One region of the Methylomonas rhizoryzae genome, then DNA from elsewhere that is predicted to be linked to it. Evidence: riboswitches for the same ligand, from Rfam matches in the RefSeq annotation. Region 1 holds a riboswitch; the other holds the start of a gene.
The links. Region 1 has a riboswitch for cyclic di-GMP ahead of F1E05_RS20220 (PEP-CTERM sorting domain-containing protein). Riboswitches for the same ligand answer to the same signal wherever they lie in the genome.
Positions count from the first base shown of each region.

Region 2: it holds a riboswitch for cyclic di-GMP, as region 1 does, so the genes downstream of both, F1E05_RS07725 (CsgG/HfaB family protein) here and F1E05_RS20220 (PEP-CTERM sorting domain-containing protein) in region 1, are expected to answer to the same signal.

Region 1 covers NZ_CP043929.1:1,528,887-1,536,862, forward strand. The annotation lists gene F1E05_RS07100 (hypothetical protein) at 1-2,820, opposite strand, end outside; gene F1E05_RS07105 (hypothetical protein) at 2,892-3,215, opposite strand; gene F1E05_RS07110 (P-II family nitrogen regulator) at 3,295-3,633, opposite strand; gene F1E05_RS07115 (ammonium transporter) at 3,747-5,042, opposite strand; cyclic di-GMP riboswitch class I at 5,445-5,523, shown strand; gene F1E05_RS20220 (PEP-CTERM sorting domain-containing protein) at 5,561-6,325, shown strand; gene F1E05_RS07125 (type 2 periplasmic-binding domain-containing protein) at 6,401-7,976, shown strand, end outside.
Region 2 covers NZ_CP043929.1:1,666,782-1,674,757, forward strand. The annotation lists gene glmU (bifunctional UDP-N-acetylglucosamine diphosphorylase/glucosamine-1-phosphate N-acetyltransferase GlmU) at 1-631, shown strand, start outside; gene glmS (glutamine--fructose-6-phosphate transaminase (isomerizing)) at 635-2,464, shown strand; gene F1E05_RS07695 (hypothetical protein) at 2,776-2,967, opposite strand; gene F1E05_RS07705 (hypothetical protein) at 3,473-3,859, shown strand; gene F1E05_RS07710 (SOUL family heme-binding protein) at 3,841-4,458, opposite strand; gene F1E05_RS07715 (plasmid pRiA4b ORF-3 family protein) at 4,613-5,239, opposite strand; gene F1E05_RS07720 (DUF1993 domain-containing protein) at 5,375-5,884, shown strand; cyclic di-GMP riboswitch class I at 6,068-6,145, shown strand; gene F1E05_RS07725 (CsgG/HfaB family protein) at 6,297-6,977, shown strand; gene F1E05_RS07730 (DUF4810 domain-containing protein) at 7,057-7,428, shown strand; gene F1E05_RS07735 (DUF799 domain-containing protein) at 7,425-7,976, shown strand, end outside.

The DNA.
Region 1 (7,976 bases):
ATAGGCGCGCACGAACTCGATGGTGTTTTCGGCGCGGGCCTTGGCTTCGTGCTCCAGTGCTGCGCGGTCCGGCGAGTCTATCGGCTGTCCGGCGGCATTGCGGCCCACCCGGTTGGCGATTTCCACCTCATAGACCACGATTTGAAAATTGCGGAAGGCTTCCAAATCGGCCAGTTGCAAGTCGTGGCGTATTTCCGGTTTTTTCAGTCCTACCCTATCGCCTTGTTGCTGCAGCGCCTGCCGGGTTTCCAGTACCCTTTGCGCCAAATGCAGCAAGATTTCGGTCAGGACCGCGTGAGTGGCGACCGGAATCAAGGTGGCCGCTTCCGAACGACGTCGGCCGCAACTGCCGTCCGGCGCCCAATGGCTCAAATTGACGAAGGTGTTGGGCAATAAGGGGTCTTCGGGGTGGAAGCCTTGGCCCAGCGCTTGGGTCATGGAGTTTAAAAAACATTGACTCAGCACGAAGCAGCGTTCCGCGCCGGCCCATTCGCGTGCCTTACGAATAGCGGCCAAGGTCGATTGGGTTTGCGCCGAATTGCTGACCCCCAAAAACAGGGTTTGCGGGCTGTAGCGGCCGATACCTTCGCGGCGGGTGCGTTTCATTTCCTTCAACACATTGCCGGAGTTTTCCGCCCGAATGCGTAGACCCGGCAATATGGAATGGAGGGCCAGACTGAATTCCTGCACCAAATCCTGATTGAAGTCGACGCCGAACAACACCAGATCGTGCTTGTCCGGTTCGCGCGTTTCGTCTTGCAGGCGTTCGAGCAGCAAGTCGGCAAAATGTTGCATGGTGTCCCAGTTTTCCCCTTGCGGGGTGAAGGATTCCCTGATTCGCCGCAACACGTAGGGGATGTCTTTGATGTCTTTGCCGACGTCTTCGGTCGGGTTGACCTCGTGCCGGGTGTGACGGTCGATTTTCGGGTTGCCGTTGACGGCGAACCAATGGCAGAACTCGGCGTGAGCCGGTGCATTCAGGACGGTGCCGGCCGCAATGACCGGGGACAGCTCCAAATCGGCGTCGGCTTGGGCCCGGTCGTAAATGCGGATCGGATCTTGGCCGGGTTGCGGCCGGTATTCCACAGTGGCGAACTGACCGTCTTGCAAATAAATTTGCAGCGCATCGTCGTCGGCGTGGCCGTGCTGGAGCGCGCTGGTGACGCCCTGCGGTTCAGCGCTGCCGAAGATTTCGTTGCGGCTGCGGTTGTAACCGATCGAAAACGCTTGCGTCAGCGAGAACACGCCCAAGCGCGGTTCCAAGGTGCTGCACACCATCAAGGCGAATTCGCCGACCAGGTCGCGCGACGCCAGACGCATCACATAGGTCAGGTCGTGATGATAAAACGCGGTTTCGAAGCGGGCGATGAACTGGTCGAGCAGGTCGGCGGCAACCACGCCGTGGGCGCGTGTCCGCAATATCTCGCGTAGGCGTTGCTTGTGGCAATCTTTCAGGTCGGCAAGCGATTGGGCGGCGGGTTTCAGACAGCGCTCAGGGTTTTGGCTGCCCAGTTTGTTCAATTCGATGTCGATCTCTTCGGCCCAGTGCAGTAACGGGTTTAGGTTGAATTTACCGGCGACGATGTCGCGGTTGTAATCCAGGCCGGCCGTGAAATAGGCATAGCGCAGGGCTTTGTACGCCAGGCCTTGAGTGAAATGAAAGTCTAGCCATTCAGCTACGCTGCGCGAGTCGGAGTTGCCTTGGGAGGTGGTGACCGGCATCGCCGCCATAAATATCGCGCGCGCTTCCATCTGGCTGAAATAGTGCCGGAACGGTTTGGCGTTCAGGGTCAAATCCAAATGCACGCCGTCCATGTCGCCGTTGTGGGCAATCATGTTGAACACCTCGCCGTTGACGTTGTGCAAGCAGCCATTCACAACCTTGTGCTGAGTCATTTGCGCGAAATGTTCGTACCAATGCGGTTGGGCGTTGTGCCAATGGGTTGCGCCGCCGGTGGCATAGCGCAAATGCAGCAGGATTGCTTCGAAATCGCCGGCTTTGCCGTAGCCTTCGCGGCGGGCTTTGGTCAGCAGCGCCGACATTTTTCGGCAAACCACTTTGACGATGTCTTCGCGTTTGCCCTTGACCGCTTTGTCGAAAATGACGGACAAGGCATCCAAACGCTTGACGATGATGGAAAAGCCGCCGGATTGGCCGCCGCGGGTCGAGGCTTCCCGGGCCAGAATTCCCACCAGTTCCCGTAGCCGGTCGGAAACCAGCTGCGGTGACGATTTATCTTCGGGATCCAATCCGTAACGCACGGCGAAGGCCGGACCACAAGCCAGTGCGGCGGCCCGGCCGTAGAGCATGGCCCGGATGTCCGGCCACGAACACATCGCCAACAGTGCGGTAGCGTAAAAACAGGTCAGCACATACAGGTCGGCAACGAGTGGCAACGGCGAGACGTCCAATATCTCCGGCTGTCGCAGAACCGCAGCCGTCAACCCGCTCAAGTTCGCGGCGATGCCGCCGGCAGCGCCCAGTCTGCATTGCCATGCCGTCAGCTTGTCCAGTTCGATGTGCGGCGTTTGCGATACGCCCTGCGTAAGGTTGCCGCCGGGCAGTAGGCCGAGAATAAGTTTGTCGGCGGGAATGTTTTCCAGGATGACCGTGCGGCTCAAGTAGCGCGACGAACGGGTGGCGAGCGACAGTGCAAACGCATGGCCCAGCCCGTGTACCAGCAAATTCAGCAGCTTGAATAGTCGCCAAGGCCAAAGCAATAGCTCCAAGGCAATCATGGGTGCGCTTAGGGCAGCATTTACTACCCGGGCGCGGCGGTTGCAACGGCGGATGCCGATCGGCGGGATTTTGGCTTTCATTTGCGACCCCACATGCGAGATAACGGTTTTGCCGATGAGTGCGTTCCTTGGCGGCACTTGCAGTGCTTACATCAGGAACACAGCTCCTCGGCGCGTTTGTTGGCCGGAAACACTTGGCCGTCGGCGGTGACGCGCCACCGATAGCGAATTTCCATGGCTTTACTGACCATGTATGCGCGTTCGACTTCCAGCCCGTCGTCGGACGAATACACATGCCAGCCCAAGTCCCGTTGGCTGTGGCGGGCTTTTTGTTTCAACAAGTCGTCGATGTTTTCCCCGTTGACACAAGGCTGCGCCCTAACCAGATTGCCGGCGGCGTCGTCATCGGCGGCGGCCGTATGGCCTAGCGCTAGGCTGAGGGCGGCGGATAACAATACTTTCAAGCGGTATTTCATGAGTCGTCTCCGAATTCGGCGTTCACTGTAACTTAATAGTAATATCGAATCAATATCAATGTGCTTGCCGAATGCCTGGCTAAATGGCGTCTTCGCCGGTTTCGCCGGTGCGAATGCGCACGCTTTGCTCGATGGTGGTCACGAAAATTTTGCCGTCGCCGATTTTGCCGGTTCGGGCCGATTTGAGGATGGCTTCGACCGCGCGTTCCACCATATCGTCGGGTACGGCCAGTTCAAGCTTGGTTTTGGGGACGAAATCCACGCGGTACTCGGCGCCGCGGTATAGTTCGGTGTGGCCTTTTTGCCGTCCGAATCCGCGCACGTCGCTCAAGGTCAGGCCTAATACGCCGATTTGCGACAAGGCATCCCGGACTTCCTCGGTTTTAAACGGTTTAATAATGGCGGTGATTAATTTCATGCGGACTCCATTAGCTATGGCGAAAAGCGTTGACAGTCGGCCATCCCCGCGCGGAAGCGAGCAGGCTGGCGCCATTCGGTCGATAGTGCGATTTCGGCGGGTCGGAACGGAGACTAAAAGTTGTAGCCTTGTTCGTTGTGCTGGGAAATGTCCAAACCTTCAGTCTCCTCGTTGGCGGATACCCGCAGCCCCAGAGTCATGTCCAGCCCTTTCAAAATCAAAAAACTGATGCCGGCGCTCCAGATCAGCACGCTAGCGACCGCAATCGCTTGCACGGTCAGTTGGCCGGCGATGCCGTTTTCGCTGAGTATGCCGATGCCGCCTAAGGCCTCGTGGGTCAGCACGGCGGTCAATAAAGAACCGACGATGCCGCCGACGCCGTGAATCGCGAATACGTCCAGGGTGTCGTCTATCGCGAAGCGGCGTTTGATCATATGAAGCGTCAGAAAACACAAACCGCCGGCCAAGGCGCCGACCAGCAAGCCGCCCAAAGGCGAGATGAAGCCGGCGGAGGGAGCGATCATGCCCAGCCCGGCGACCATGCCGGTAATCAAGCCCAGGCCGCTGGGTTTGCCGAACCGCAGCCATTCGCTGGCCATCCAGGCCAGCGAGCCGGCCGCCGCGCTCATATGGGTGGACAGCATCGCTACACCGGCGGCGCCGTTGGCCATCAAGGCGCTGCCGGCGCTGAAGCCGTGCCAGCCTACCCAAAGGATGCCGGCACCGGTAGCGGTCATGGTCAGGTTGTGCGGCGGCATCGGCACACGCGGAAAGCCGCGGCGAGCGCCCAGCATCATCGCGCCAATCAACGCGCCGGTACCGCCGGCCACGTGCACCACGATGCCGCCGGCAAAGTCCATCACGCCCAATTTGGCCAGCCAGCCGCCGCCCCAAATCCAATGACAGACCGGCACGTAGATCAACAGCTCCCACAGGCCGACGAACCATAACAGGCTGGAAAACCTCATCCTTTCGGCAATGCCGCCGACGATCAGTGCCGGCGCGAAAATCGCGAAGGTCAGGTGATACATGCAAAATACGGTTTCCGGCAGATTATCTTTTAGCGTGTCGGCGTTCATGTTCAACAGGGTCAGGCGCGATAAGCCGCCTATCAGCGAATTCCAGCTACCGCCGTCGCTGAGCGCCAAGCTGTAACCGGCGAACAGCCAGATTACCGAGACCAATGCGGTCACGGCAAAACAGTGCATCAACACCGAAAGCACGTTTTTGGTGCGAACTAGGCCGCCGTAAAACAGGGCCAGTCCCGGCACCGTCATAAACAACACCAAGCCGGAGGCCGTTAAAATCCACGCGGTATCAGCACCGTTCAATTCATCTGCGGCGGCGGACAGCGGCCAGCCGGCGGCAGTGGCAAGCGCGATTGCGACATAAGCGGTGCGAGTAGTCATACGGTCTCCAAGCGGCGTAAGCGCACAGTAATGGTGCGAATGCCCGGTATGATGATCTACTTTGGGGCAAATGGCAAACTAATTTCGATTCGATCTCGTGCTGTTCGGTTCCATTCTTACCATCGGCGTCGGCAATGTATTACGTTTTACACAACGTTAATCCACTTGTAACTGAAAGCTCTCATTTGCTCTGGAAAAATATGCGCAAACACCAAGCGCTGTTGCAGCGCTGGATGTAAGGCATTTGCCGAGTGCAGGGAGAGTCGGCAAGGGAATAGGGATGGCACGTCCGGGGTAGGGCGAGGGAAGAGGTAGGGAGTAGGTTGGATGCGGTTCGTTTTATGGTAGCGGGGAAAGGCCGCGTTGTTTATCTGTTAGATAATTCGGCCCGCGATTTAAGGAGTGTGTAAAAGCCAAACCCGCCGCGAGGCGGGGACGGAAAGTTACAGGTCTTGCCCGGCAAGACGGCTGAACTGTCACCTCGTGTCTACGACTTTTTCAAACATGAGGAAATAGCAATGTTCAAATTTACAAAATTGGCGGTAGCGATGGCGATGCTGGCAGGTGCCGGCGCAGCGAACGCTAGCGTCATGTACTACGACGGCGGTAACAACGAAGCGTATTTGTCAGCTTACGACTGGACCACCGGTAAAACCTTCACGTTGGATACCGGTATTACTTACGACGAATTGGTGGCTAACCAGTTCAATACGTCTTACGCGTTGAATTACGATCTTAGCAACGATCCGAATTGGCAAAATTTCATTACCGGCGCCAACACCAGTGTAATCAAATACGTGGTTGCGGTCGGTAACTCGGTAGGTTTGGGCGCAGCCATCACCATGGACGGACCGCTGTACCCGACCGCCGGCGAAGACTACGGCATTTTCTGGGGTTCTAGTGTTGCATCCGCCATCGAAGGGCACGCGATCGATGTGAATGCCGGTTTAGTACAAGACCGCAACTTGAACGATACCAAATTGTCGTTGGACACCGATTCGCCGATGACCGGTCAGCACGGCTATGCCGACTCCATTTGGGGTAGCTGGATCCAAGATCCGCAAGTGGCTTATGGCGAATCTGTGGCCTTTCAATTGGGTGTGATGGACATCGTAGTCAATCCGGGCGACAACCTCACCAGCACCTTTGTGCAAAGATGGACTTTGGCCGGCAACAGCCTGACCTTCGAAGCACCTGCCGCCGTGCCGGTCCCAGGCGCGGTCTGGTTGTTCGGTACCGGCCTGCTGGGCCTGCTGGGCGCTCGCCGCAAAGCCAACGCGTAATTGCCTGAAGCCATTCCCCAAACAGCGGGGAATGGCCGCTTTCCTACCTTCAAAACTTTCATAGTGAGAAAAGTCATGAAAAACGTAGTATTGGGCGCTGCGGTTGCAGCTGCCTTGTTTGGCGGTGCGGCGCAAGCCGACGTTACTCTGGATGGCAACGGCAAAGTGGTTGTCACTCCGGCCAACACCTACGAAATTTATTTGTCCGGCGCCTCCGCGGCCTTGGAGTACATCGAGCATTTGTCTACCAGCACCACGGTAACCGCTGCCGAGCGCTTGTGCGACAGCACCAAACCGGTGTTTAAATTCAAAGACAACGGTTCGGGTAAAGACCAGGACGCTTACCTGTGTAGTTTGAACCCGCTGAACCCGCAATTGGTCGGTCTGGCCGGCGGCAAAACCAATTTGATGATTTACAAACGCAGCAAAGGCGGTTCTGCGTTCGGCGTATCGCCCATCATCGCCGAAGCCAAAGGCGCCAGTGCGAGCATCCAATTTTTGAACGTAGACCCCAGCATTTGTAGCGTACCGTCTCCGGCGCCGGCTGCCGGCGTGTTGAGTACCTCTACCTGTACTTATTCCGAAACTACCGTCGGCCAGTATCAATCCAAGGTGCCGGATTTCGGTATCTCCGACGTCGACCCGGAACAATTCCGCGGTGTTAACACCCCCAGCGGATTCGAGGCAATCAGCGCAAGCGACGTGAACTTCCTGAACGTCGAATCCGCCGGCGGCCAAGTATTCGGCATAGGCGCTACCTTGAAATTCCGCAACGCGCTGCAAGAAGCCCAGTTCGGCGTCGGCAACGCCTGCGTGGGTTCGGAAACAGAGGCCTGTATGCCCAGCCTGACCCGCGATCAAATCGCCAGCATCCTGACCGGCAAAATCGATAGCTGGCAAGACCTGAAAATCGGCACCTCCAACGTCTTCGCCAATGCCAGCGCCGCGTATAAACCGACCGGTTTCACCGGCCATCGCGTGCACGTTTGCACCCGTACCGACGGTTCCGGTACCAAAGCGCAAATGGGCATCAATTTCTTGAATTATCCTTGCGCCTCCGCCGCGACCGCGCCTAAAGCCGGTAACACGAGCGTTCCGGAAGTGGTAGCCGAAACTAAAGTTCACCAAATGTCATCCTCGGGTACCGTGTCCGAATGCATGGGCGAACTGGACTCAGGGTCCAACACCATCGGCAGCGCATTCAACAACACCTACGGTACCCGTTGGGCTATCGGCATTCAAGGCTTGGAGAAAAATGCCAGCCGCTCCGAAGACTGGCGTTTCGTAAAAATCGACGGTATCACCCCTACCCTGGAAAACGTAGCCAAAGGCAAATACCACGATTGGGCGGAATTGACCTTCCAATACAGCAAAACCCACGTCTTCGACGCCGGCGAAAAAGCCATCGTCGACGAGTTCATCAAAGCGGCCAGCAACCCGGCCGTGATCGTCACCTTGAACGCTACCAACAACCACTCGTTCGGTCAAAGCGGTTACTTGGCGTCGCCGAAAAACTACACCCCGGAAACCAACGGCGTGTTCGCAGCCAGTTATCCGGTAAACCCTTACAGCCACGCAACCACTTCGCAAAGCGTCAACAACTGCCGTATCCCTGCCGTTTACGACTTGGGTACTTCACGCGGTATTCAAT
Region 2 (7,976 bases), 140 kb from region 1:
GTCCGGCGTTACCTTGCGGGATCCTAACCGATTCGATTTGCGTGGAGAGTTGGTCGAAATAGGGCAGGATGTCGACATAGACGTGAACGTCATATTCGAAGGCGTGTGTCGAATTGGTTCTAACGTGAAAATCGGCCCGAATTGTTTGATCAAAAATGCAGAAATCGGCGACGATGTCGAAGTTTTAGCCAATTGCGTCATCGAAGACGCGCACATCGGTAGCGGTTGCCGTATAGGCCCGTTTGCCCGATTGCGGCCGGACAGCCAACTGGCCGATCACGTTCACATCGGTAATTTCGTGGAAGTAAAAAAATCCAGCGTAGGTAGCGGCAGCAAGGTTAATCACCTAAGTTACATAGGCGACAGCGAAATCGGTGCCAAAGTGAACGTAGGCGCTGGTACCATTACCTGCAACTACGACGGCGTCAATAAATTCAAAACCGTTATCGAAGACGGCGCCTTCATCGGTTCAGACACCCAGCTGGTGGCCCCGGTTAAAGTGGGGAAAAACGCGACCATAGGTGCCGGCTCGACGATCACTCGCGATGCGCCGGCAGAGCAACTGACTTTGAGTCGATCCAAGCAATTTACGGTTGCCGGTTGGCAGCGTCCCGTTAAAAAGGAGAAATGATCCATGTGCGGCATCGTCGCAGGCATAGCCCAACGCAATGTAGTTCCTATTCTTATCGAAGGCCTGAAGCGCTTGGAATACCGGGGGTACGATTCCGCCGGCTTGGCGGTCATCAACCATAACGATATTTTTCGCAAGCGCGAACTGGGTAAGGTCAAAGGTTTGGAAGCTTTGATAGACAAAGATCCCATCGAAGGCCGCATCGGCATTGCTCATACCCGTTGGGCGACGCACGGCAAACCCAGCACGCAAAACGCTCATCCGCACGTTAGCCGTGATCAGGTAGCCGTGGTGCATAACGGCATCATCGAAAATCACGAAACCCTGCGCACCGCCTTGCAGCAAAACGGCTATGTGTTTACTTCTGAAACCGATACTGAAGTCATTGCCCATAAAATTGCCGAGGAACTGCAAAATTCGGCCAATTTGCTGGATGCCGTAAAAAACACGGTCGCAACCTTGCAAGGCGCTTATGCGCTCGGCGTGGTCTTCGCCCAGCAGCCGGATATCCTGGTGGCTTGCCGTAAAGGCAGTCCGCTGGTCATCGGCATCGGCATCGGCGAATATTTCATCGCCTCCGATATTGCCGCGTTGCTGCCGGTGACCCAGCGATTCATCTTCCTGGAAGAAGGCGACATTGCCGAGTTGACCATCAACGGCGCGACTATTTTCGATCAAAGCGGCCGCCGCGTGGTGCGTCCGGTCATCGAAAGCCAACTGAAAGCCGATTCGGTGGACAAAGGCAAGTACCGCCATTACATGCTTAAAGAGATCCACGAGCAGTCGTGGGCGATTTCCGAAACCCTGGAAGGCCGCTTTATCGATAACCGCTTGTTGGATACTGCGTTCGGTCACAACGCAGCGCAGGTGTTCGATCACATCAAATCCGTGTTGATATTGGCTTGCGGCACCAGCTATCACGCCGGCTTGGTAGCGCGTTACTGGTTGGAAAAACATGCCCGCGTGCCGTGTGCCATCGAAGTTGCCAGCGAATTTCGCTACCGCAACCCGGTGATTTCCCCGGATACTTTGGTGGTAACCATCTCTCAATCCGGCGAAACCGCCGACACCTTGGCCGCATTGCAGGAAGCCAAACAACTCGGCGTCAAACATTCGCTGGTGATTTGCAACGTGCCGGAAAGTTCGCTGGTACGAGAATCCGATCTGGTGTTGATGACCCGCGCCGGTCCGGAAATCGGCGTCGCCTCGACCAAGGCCTTTACTACGCAATTGGTGGCATTGTTGATGTTGCTGATCGCGGTCGGCCGTCGTTTTCAGCTTAGCAAGGAGTTGGAAAATCAAATCGTTTCCGAACTGTTCGCGCTGCCCGGCAACATCGAAAAAGTATTGAAGCTGGACGAAGCCATAGAAGTGTTGTCGCAGCGTTTCGCCGATAAACACAACGCGCTGTTTCTGGGGCGCGGTACGCATTACCCGATTGCAATGGAGGGAGCGTTAAAGCTCAAGGAAATTTCCTACATCCACGCCGAAGCTTATCCGGCCGGCGAATTGAAGCACGGCCCCTTGGCGTTGATAGATGCGGAGATGCCGGTCGTCACCGTAGCGCCGAACAACACGTTGTTGGAAAAACTGAAATCCAATATCCAGGAAGTTAGCGCGCGCGGCGGACAATTGATCGTGTTCATGGACGAAACTTTGGCCGAAACCGGCGGCGACAACGTGCAAATCATCAAAATGCCCAGCGTCGCCAACATGGTTTCACCTATCATTTATACGATTCCGTTGCAACTTTTGTCCTACCACGTCGCCGTGCTCAAAGGCACGGATGTCGACCAGCCGCGCAACTTGGCGAAATCAGTGACGGTGGAATAGGGAATTAGCAAACCGACTAGGTTTGTGTTGCGAGAATAAAGTCATAAAAATTGGTTCTACCAGCCGTGCTCCTTAAAGGGCTACGGCTGGTGTAAGCGCATGCGCTCTAATGCCTATCGCTGTATTGGCAGTATTTGATATCTATAATTGGTTTCACGTAAGCTCAGGATATTGGGCGGATACTTAACAGCGCCTAGAGCTAACCTTCCTATCGCCGGAACTCTTCCTCCCAGAACGAAATGTGACAAAGTAGAATTAATAACCTTACAAAACTCGTTAGGTATTCAAAGGCCACACGCTTCTATCTGAAATCAATGCGCCGACGGCAGTTCAGGACTCCGCCAAGCCTCCAATACAAAGGCAGCCAATTCGGTAACGCATAAGCGAATGAGCTGAAAAACGGCGATCAGCAGAATGGCAGCAGAAAAAAGCACGGTTATAGCTACTAATAAAACTTTCATAAAGCCCTCCATCAAACCAGTCATGTTGGCGATGGCGCGCATTCTTTCAGTTTTTATTCAAATTTCAAGTCGATACGGCGCAACAAGCTGTTGCGTGACTAAGGCGATTCCGCTCACTTCAATGGGTTGGCTGACAAACTTGAGGTGAAATATTTTTTGGAAATGACCTTGTACAAGACGCAACCTTACAGGCACCGACTGGCCGGTGATTAATTGCAGTCCAATCGACAAACCCGCGCGGGTTCAACGCCCTTACAGAACGTTGGCGACCACCCAGTAAATCGCGGCTATTTCCAGAACCAGTGGTAGAAGATAAAAAAAGGGATGCCGCACTCTGGTCGACAATAGCGTTCCCCTTATCCGACCGGGCTTTGGCGGAAAGGAAGGATTGGCGACGTAGGCCGAATCACAGTCCTCTGATGGCGCCGTATAAACGCTACTGATAAAGCAATCGTCATTGTCGAAGATTGAATTAAAGACATCATCCAACTTTTTTTGGTTGTCGAATAAGCTATTTAAAACCAAGGGATCGATAGCGGTAGCTGACATGACACAAATCTCTGATTGTTTCGTTCAAGGTCAGGCTAACGAACTCGCGAAAATTATTCCGGGAACATTGTCATGTTCTGATGAAAAGATCAGGCTTCCTCCTATTGCCGGCGGAGAGCTTCAAGCTGGTGATCCAAAATTGATAAACCGCTGCGGCGCTTGCTTCAGCAACGTCGAAAGGGTAAAACCGTCCCCCATCACACACAAAACAGCTCCTCGATTGTGGGTTTGGCGATTGGGAAAAAAGCACAATCGCGTCGTTTGCCAATGCAAGCTTCATTTCGCGCAGCAACGCCTCAAGCGTTCTGATTTCTTGATTCGAGCTTACTGCCGTGGGCAACCAGCAAACAATGAAGGCATAGCGGCTTATTCAATGTCGACATGAATTTCGTTGCGGCGCAGCATGGGTAATGTCCACGGCGGATCGTAGGCTGCTGAGCGTGCTGAAGAAATCGGCTTGAATGATTGTTGGTTTAGCCATTCCAGCAATTTTTGACTGTTGCGGGTAATGGCTCCTTCGCTCAGCGATCCGCTGTATTGCAGAACGGCCACTTTTTTTGCCGGTAGCTGATGCAACTCGACGTGGGTGTCGAGCGGAATCGGCAAGGTCTCCAGGCTATAGCCCGCGGGCATGACGAATGACATGCGCCACAGTCGCCCGTCGGTTTGTTGCAGCACCGGCGCGGTCATTGCAATTTCTTCGCCTTCTGCTTCGCGAAGCACCGGCGTGGTCATCACCACTTTTTCTCGACGGGTATTGCCGCCGAAAATATAGCCGGCCAGCCGCTTGAAACCGATACTACCCGCTTCCGGGTAGTCGGCGGCGGCGAGGGTTTCGGCCACCAATAGGGAGGGGTAAGCGCGTATTTCGAACTCGCCATCCCGCAACAGGACTTGGTATTCGGGCTCCGGCGCATTTCTAATGCCCATCACGCTACATCCGGCCAGCCAAAGTCCCGACAACAGGGAAACTATTTTTTTCATTGCTTGGGTCATCCTTCATTCATTATCACATGTGACATTGGCCGTGTTGCCAAGGTTTCCCGACTCATAGGCTACCCAGTGATTTTCAAACTCGAGCAAACCATGAAATCTGAAAGGTGTCGGGAGATAACTGCTCGGCAAACATCAGAAGTTGTTATTTGCCGCCCCACCGGTTAAACAAAATCCGCATGATTGCCGCGTTAGCCAATCGCCGATCAAATCGCTCCGGGTCAAATTCGCCATCAGCCCATGCACGTAAATATGCGGCTTCTTCAGAATCCGGTCCTTCCTGCAATACTTCCAGAAAATCGGCATAACCCTCAGGGCCGCCGACATCTTCCGGTGGGCAGGCGCGTGCCCCATCCAACACCCAGGCGCCACCTTTGGGATCGTTATCTAAATTTTTTCGAATGTCTTCCACGGTGACCAGATGTTCCCAGTTATCGCCCAGATCATAGCGATAGAGCATGGTGTCGTTGGTGGCCAGCAAGCGATTCAGATAGGCTTTGCGCTCGTCCAACAGTCCCAGGTCATCTTCGGGATCGGGTAGCGCGTAGATTTGGTCCCGAATTTTAAATTGGTGTAAGTGATAGTCACTCCAGCCAAAGGCAGCCTGAATAAAGTGGTGGAGTTTCGCCAAGCTGACACGGCCATCGACTTCCAGCCTTCGCCATACCGGCGGACGTATTTCACTGGGCCGTAGCTCGATATGCAAGGTGTATAAGCACGGTTGGCTTGTGCTGCTGGCGTGTTTTTTACCGACGGGCTTTTGTTCGGCCATAGCAAATCTCAATAAAAGTCATGCGCTGTAGTTTAACCTCAAGGCAGCCAAATGCGATTTCGCATGTTGTCGCGCGTTTTGATAAAGCGGCTTACACTACGCGCTTGAATGATTCACCCGCTCAGGAGCCTTCAGATGTCTTTGTCGATGTACGTTATTACAGTTTCCCCGATCATTCGCAGTCTGACGCAATTACGACAGATTTTGGAAAAAGCGTCCGATTATGCGGAGGTTAAGAAGATTGATCCATCGGTGTTGATCAACGCACGTCTATATCCCGATATGTACCCATTGAAGCGCCAAGTGCAGATTGCCAGCGATGTCGCCAAGGGTGCCGTTTCCCGATTAGCCGGACAAGAACCGCCCAAATTTGACGATGTTGAAAACTCTCTTCTTGAGTTGATCGAGCGCGTTGATAAAACGCTGGCACATATCCATTCGTTTACGGCTGAGCAAATTGATGGTGCTGAAGCCAATACCATCTTGCTACCCAGGCATGACCGGACATCGACCTTTACCGGCTTAACCTACCTGACAGACTTCGTGCTGCCAAATATTTATTTCCACGTCACAATCACCTATGCCATTCTGCGACATAACGGGTTAGAAATCGGCAAGAACGATTATTTGAGCGATGTGGGGTGATTCGATACGGTTATTCGTTTGGCATGGCTAGCGATGCTATTTTTCGGCCATAAGTGACCGGATCATTTGCCAAATAGCGGCTATCCGCATGTCGAAATTGGCTAGTTTCAGAAAACCACTGTCATTAGATGTAGATAAAAACACGCAGTAGAATACCTAATAACTTTGTGGTAGAAATCACAAAACACGAGCGGCTAAACCTCTCGTGAGGTAGGGGCGGAAAGTCGCGGGTTCCTAAATTCGGAAAGCCGGAATGCCGAATTCGACGTCGTTAACGTCATTTTTGGTAGTCCGGCTTTTTACTGCCGAATTGAAAGCCTGGCGATTCACACGCTAGCTATTGAACCGTTTTAGATTCATGTTATTTATCCGGCTGGCTTTTGTGCTAGCCACTGACTCCAAAGGTAACCGTATGAAATATGCCTTCGCACTGGTATTGACAGCCTCATTGATCAGCTTTACCGGTTGTGTAAGTCGAGACATCCATGAAGCCGTCGAAGACCGCGGCCCGCAAGTGGCCTTTGCACCGTTGCCGCAAGCCAGCCGCCTGACGGTGGCGGTGTCCCGGTTTACCAACGAATCGGTCTATGGCAGCGGCTTGTTTACCGATCAATCCGGCGATCGGATTGGCAAGCAGGCGGCCGATTTGTTGTCGCGCCATCTGATGGCGACCCAGCATTTCAATGTCGTGGAGCGGCAGGACATCAGCAAACTCAAATCCGAAGCCGAATTGATGGGCAAGAGCGAACCGGAATTCAAACAAAATCTGCTCGGCGTCGATGCCTTGATCATGGGCTCGGTGGTGGAGTTGGGTCGCGATACCACCGGCGGTGTCTGGCTGATCGGTAAGGAAAAAACCCAACGGGCGCGGGCGCGGGTGGTGTTGCGCTTGGTCGATCCGAAAACCGGCCAAGTGTTCTATAGCCAGGAAGGCAGCGGCGAAGCGTCGATCTCCTCGACCGCGACGCTGGGATTTGGCGGCACGGCAGGCTTTGATTCGACGCTGGAAGGCAAGGCCATCGATGCGGCCATTGTGAATATGATCAACAACGTGGTCAGTACCTTGGAAGCACGCGGCAAAGCCCAGCCGTAAACCTTTCAAAGTAGGGAAGCGGATGATGCTTAACCGTCGAGGGACAAGGTATGTTGGTGAGTGCGCTAAAAGAATCGTCATGCTGTTGGTGCTTTCCGGTTGCGCGCCGCAAGGCTTGTTTTATTGGGGGGACTACGAAAGCAGTCTCTACGAACGCTATGTCGACAATAACAGTCAGCATACCGATGCCTATTTGCGCGATACGATTACTGCAGCCGAGCAGCATCAGCGCCGCGTGCCGCCGGGTGTGTATGCCGACTACGGTTTTTTATTGTACACCCGCGGCGATAAAGCCAGCGCCATCGCCTACTTTCAGAAAGAACGCACGCTGTATCCGGAATCCACGGCGTTGATGAACAAATTGATCGAGAAAATTCAGCAGCAGGGAAAAACGCCGGAGCCGAACAGCGAAACCGCCGTACTTCCCACGCAACAGCGGGCCGCGCCATGAGAATTGGGTTTAGTCTGTTAATCGTCTGCCTGTTGCAAGCGTGCGTCGCGCCGCAGCATCTTAATTTGGACGCGTTTTATGCACATCCGCCCCGTTCGATCGTGGTGGTGCCGGTGGTCAACGAGTCGCCGGAAGTAACCGCCAATTCGGTTTTCATTACCACTATCACTCAACCGCTGGCCGAACGCGGCTATTACGTGTTTCCGGTGTATTTGACCGACATGATTCTGCGCGATTTCGGGCTGGTAGAAGCGGGACATATTCACTTATTACCGGCCGAACGCTTCTACGACCTGTTCGGCGCCGACGCGGTGCTGTTGGTGACGATCAGGGATTGGAGTACCAAGTATTTGGTACTGGCGTCGTCGGTCGTAGTGGAAATGGAATATGTCCTGAAAGACACCAGGACCGGCACCGTGCTTTGGCATAACCAGCAAACTTATGCACAGAGTTCCGGTGGCAGCGATCCTATCGCGATGGCGATTTCAGCGGCAATCAATGCCCTGATCACCGATTATTTGCCATTGGCCAGGCAAGCCAATTTCATG